Regions from separate parts of the Paenibacillus sp. FSL F4-0236 genome, predicted to be linked through region 1. Evidence: predicted binding sites of a transcription regulator. Region 1 holds the regulator's gene; the other holds the start of a gene.
The links. The regulator Rex, encoded in region 1, represses fermentation and respiration genes when NADH is low (regulators of the CRP and FNR family bind a similar motif). The targets are predictions, from matches to a motif close to TTGTGAAATATTTCACAA.

Region 1 (2,205 bases):
TCTCGGACATATGGGTATGCATCGGTAAATCCAAATCATGTGCCGCTTGAACAAACTTAACAAAGAAGTCCGGTGGGCAAGTATATGGGGCGTGTGGCGAGATCATCGTCGTAATTCTACCATCAGCCTTACCATGCCAATTTCGTGCAAAAGAAATCGCTTCCGCAAGCTTGTGATTTTGTACTTCCTCTGGGCATAATCCGATTACGCCTCTCATCAGTACAGAACGAATGCCTGATAATTCGACTACCTCTGCTACTCGATCCATATGATCATACATATCCAAGAAGGTTGTAGTACCACCTTTTAGCATTTCCAGTACCGACAAGGAGGTTCCCCAGTATACATCTTCTCCAGTGAATTTCGCTTCCATCGGCCACATCTTCTCTTGAAGCCACACCTGAAGTGCTAAATCATCTCCATAACCACGAAGCAATGACATTGCCGCATGGCCATGTGTGTTTACCAGACCTGGCATAAACAGCAGACGACTGCCATCAACAACTTGCACATCATCTTCCATTAAAGGCTCTTCTTTTCCTATGTAAGTGATCAAATCATCTTCAATAGTCATATATCCATTCAGAACCGGCTCATCCGTTCCCGGAATAAGAAAACGCCCGCCCTTAATAATCGTTTTACTGCTCTTCATTTCCGCTTTCTTCCTTTCCGTCTTTCAAATAATAAGCAAGGCTTTGCAAATCCGTTGTAAAATCGGCAGCATGAACCCGGATATTCGATGGTGTTTTTAGAATCACTGGTGCAAAATTCAAAATCGCCTCAATGCCAGACTCAATGAGAATATCTGCTACATTCTGCGCTTCTGAATCAGGCACAGTAATGATCCCAATTCGAATACCTTGCTCACGAACCGTCTGACCAAGCTCCTCCATCGGTTGAACGGTAAGAGAGTTGATTTTCCGCCCTACCTTAGGTGCATAGGAGTCAAATATAGCGGTAATCTTCATAGTATCTTTCAGATAAGCATTGTAATTAGATAATGCATGTCCAAGGTTACCGGCACCTACTAAAGCCACATTCAATTGTTGATCCAGCTTCAGAATATGACGGATTTTTTCAATAAGATAAGTTACGTCATACCCGATACCTTTTCTACCAAAGTCTCCAAAATAAGCTAAATCTTTACGAATTTGAGCAGGATTCAAATCAAGTTTTTGTCCTAGTTCTTGTGAGGAAACGGTTAATATTTCACGTTTCTGGAGATCATTCAAGAAACGCAAGTACACAGGAAGTCTGCGAACAACGGCTTCTGATATTTTATCCGATTTCATAATTTACCTCCTAATTTAAGTGATATTCTGTTCAAATCCTATCGAAATATCTGCACCTCGTCTCAAGGAAGAGCGGTATTCTTATACCGCCCTTCCTTGTAGAGTGATTAATAAGATCGATGACGTTCTTTTCAAGAAACGCCTCCGTCTTCCAACCACTCCGCTATACGAGGAACCATTTGATCCGTAAGCATATGCTCCATTTTCGGGCCAGGCAACGAATAGAGGAAATACTTCCCATAGTGAGATTCGATCACCCTTGTGTCATACACAATAACAATACCCCGATCTTGCGCTGTCCGTACCAGCCTCCCAAATCCTTGCTTGAAGCGAATAACCGCCTGAGGAACAGACAACTTCATGAACGGATTCTTTTTCTGGGCTTGTAATAACTCAGACTTCGCTTCCGCTAGGGGGTGGTTTGGCGGTTGAAATGGGAGTCTCACGATGGCCAAGCATGTTAATGCTTCACCTGGAATATCTACACCTTCCCAAAAGCTGCTTGTTCCTAACAGTACAGAAGCTGCACTGTCCTGAAAACGGCGGATCAGCTTGCTACGGCTGCCCCCCTCCACGCCTTGACCTAACACCGTGATCTCTTGTGAGGCTAGAGCCTCTTTCAGAGGATCGTAAACCTGGCGTAGCATCTTGTAAGAAGTAAACAGGACAAGCATCCGCCCACGTGTTGTAATAGCTGCTTCTGCTAGTGACTGTACGAGTGTATCGACAAATCGGGCATCGCCTACACTCCCCTTCACACTTGGGAAATCCCGCGGAATAACTAACAGCGCCTGCTCCCGATACTTAAAGGGAGAAGGCAGGAGTGATGTCATCAGACGCCCCTCTTCCGCAGCTTCATTAAGTCCGAGATTATCAATCATAAACTGGAATGATTTATCCACAGAGAGTGTCG
Region 2 (2,205 bases), 1.2 Mb from region 1:
CTTGAAGTGATTCAAACGAATGATAAAGCTATAAAAGCGTATACCGCCATAGGATTTGAAATTCATAGAGAATTGGCTTGTTTCAAGGGGCGTATTGATGTCACCCTTCCGGACGATCATAGACATACACTCATTACTATGGTTCGACTGGAAGAATTCGATTGGACATCGGTACATTCTTATTGGAATTTTGAACCTTCCTGGGAACAATCTGTTCATGCAATTTTACGAAATCCGCATTTATACGATGTGGTCACGATAAGGGAAGAGAATAAGATTTGTGGATACGCGGTAATAAAATCGGCCAACGGAGCAGTTGTACAGTTCGGTATTTTGCGAGAAGAAAGAAACCAGGGATTTGGGCGTTCCTTATTTCATTGGATGGGAGAGAGACATTCTATCATCACCGTCAATAATGTAGACAAAAGAGATACAAATTCTATACGTTTCCTTCAAAGTGTTGGTCTTGACGTATACATCGAGCAATATGAAATGGAGAAAGATTTGTCATGACGAAGATGACATTAGCTTTAATTCAAAAACACTGATGATTTGAGTCAGTGTTTTTTTTGTTGCAGAAGGGGGTATAAATTAGAGGTTAAAATGAGGAAATATTGTTTTTTTCTAACATCGAAGTAGGAGGAGACTTGTGAAATCATATATACGCTATTGAATCAATAGCTCTTTTGGGTTCTTTTTATGTTATTCACTGAGTTGTCAGAAAGATTTGACCCTTTCTTGAACATTTAGGGATTAAGAGATATCTGTGATTGAATTACTTGCAATTTAAGATAAGATGATTTTAATCATTAGGTCACGTTATTAATTTGACTGCTCAGTATCAGGTAAATCAGGCTCGCCAACTCTTGCTTTGTGAAATTTTTCTCTTTTTACATAGCAAAGAACGAGGAACGTCATACTAAAACGAACAGGCAAAGATGTCGCTGAGCCCTGCTAAACCTGATATTGAATGCAGCCCCAGAATTAGCCGGCCTAATCATAAGCATCAAGTTATGACGAAAAATGAACAGCGTTTGAAGGGAGCAGTAAAGAATGGCAATTGATACGGTGCTATGGAGCAGGCTGGTGACAGGCTTGACTCTCGGGTTCCACGTTATTTTTGCGACGATTGGCGTCGGTATACCGCTAATGATCGCTATTGCAGAGTTCATCGGGATCCGCAAAAAGGATCCCCATTATACACTTATGGCAAAGAGATGGTCTCGGGGATTTGTCATTTCTGTAGCGGTTGGTGTCGTGACCGGTACAGCCATATCACTACAATTAGCCCTGGTATGGCCGAATTTTATGAAACTGGCTGGGAATGTTATTGCACTTCCGTTATTCATGGAAGTGTTCGCGTTCTTTTTTGAGGCCATCTTCCTGGGCATTTATTTGTATACGTGGGATCGGTTTAAAAATCCGTATATCCATTGGCTGTTGACGATTCCGATTGTCGCCGGGGCAGGCATGTCTGCCGTTTTTATTACGACGGTGAACGGATTCATGAACCAGCCTGGAGGCTTTGTCATGGAAGCGGGCCAATTCACAGCGATTGACCCGGTGCAAGCGATGCTGAATACGGCGACGTTCTCCAAGGTATTCCATGTATTAAGCTCGGCCTATTTGACAGGAGCTGCCTTGTTAGCCGGGATTGCAGCCTTTGCGATGCTGAGAAAAGGAGTGTCCGCATACCACAAAAAATCCTTGAATCTCATGATGGCGGTCGTTTTGCTGTTCAGCTTGCTGAACACATTAGCTGGTGATGTGTCCGCCAAGTTTTTGGCCGAGCATCAGCCAGAGAAGCTTGCAGCGGCAGAGTGGCATTTTGAGACGGGTAGCGGTGTGGACTTGGTTCTAATGGGATGGCTGAATGCAGAGCATGAAGTGATAGGGGCTCTTCATTTGCCGAAAGTGCTCAGCTTCCTGGCCTTTGGAGACTTTAATGCGGAGGTAACGGGGCTGGAGGAATTCCCCAAGGAAGAATGGCCACCGCTTCTTGTTCATTACCTGTTTGATTTAATGGCTGGAATCGGATTTGCTCTGCTCGCGATTTCGGTCCTGTACTTCCTGTTTGTGTTCTGGAAAAAACGAAATGTGCTTAACAAGTGGATGCTTGGCATCATCGCACTGATCGCACCGCTCGCTTTTCTAGCTGTAGAGCTGGGCTGGTTTTATGCAGAGGTTGGGCGACAGCCGTGGATT

Region 2: a site for Rex is predicted at 872-889, ahead of NSQ29_RS11435 (cytochrome ubiquinol oxidase subunit I). Genes of this name have one in related genera too.

The regions. Positions count from the first base shown of each region.
Region 1 is NZ_JBBOBK010000001.1:1,279,528-1,281,732, reverse strand. It holds gene NSQ29_RS05850 (amidohydrolase) at 1-652, opposite strand, end outside; gene NSQ29_RS05845 (redox-sensing transcriptional repressor Rex) at 639-1,292, opposite strand; gene dinG (ATP-dependent DNA helicase DinG) at 1,424-2,205, opposite strand, start outside.
Region 2 is NZ_JBBOBK010000001.1:2,493,322-2,495,526, reverse strand. It holds gene NSQ29_RS11440 (GNAT family N-acetyltransferase) at 1-513, shown strand, start outside; gene NSQ29_RS11435 (cytochrome ubiquinol oxidase subunit I) at 1,054-2,205, shown strand, end outside.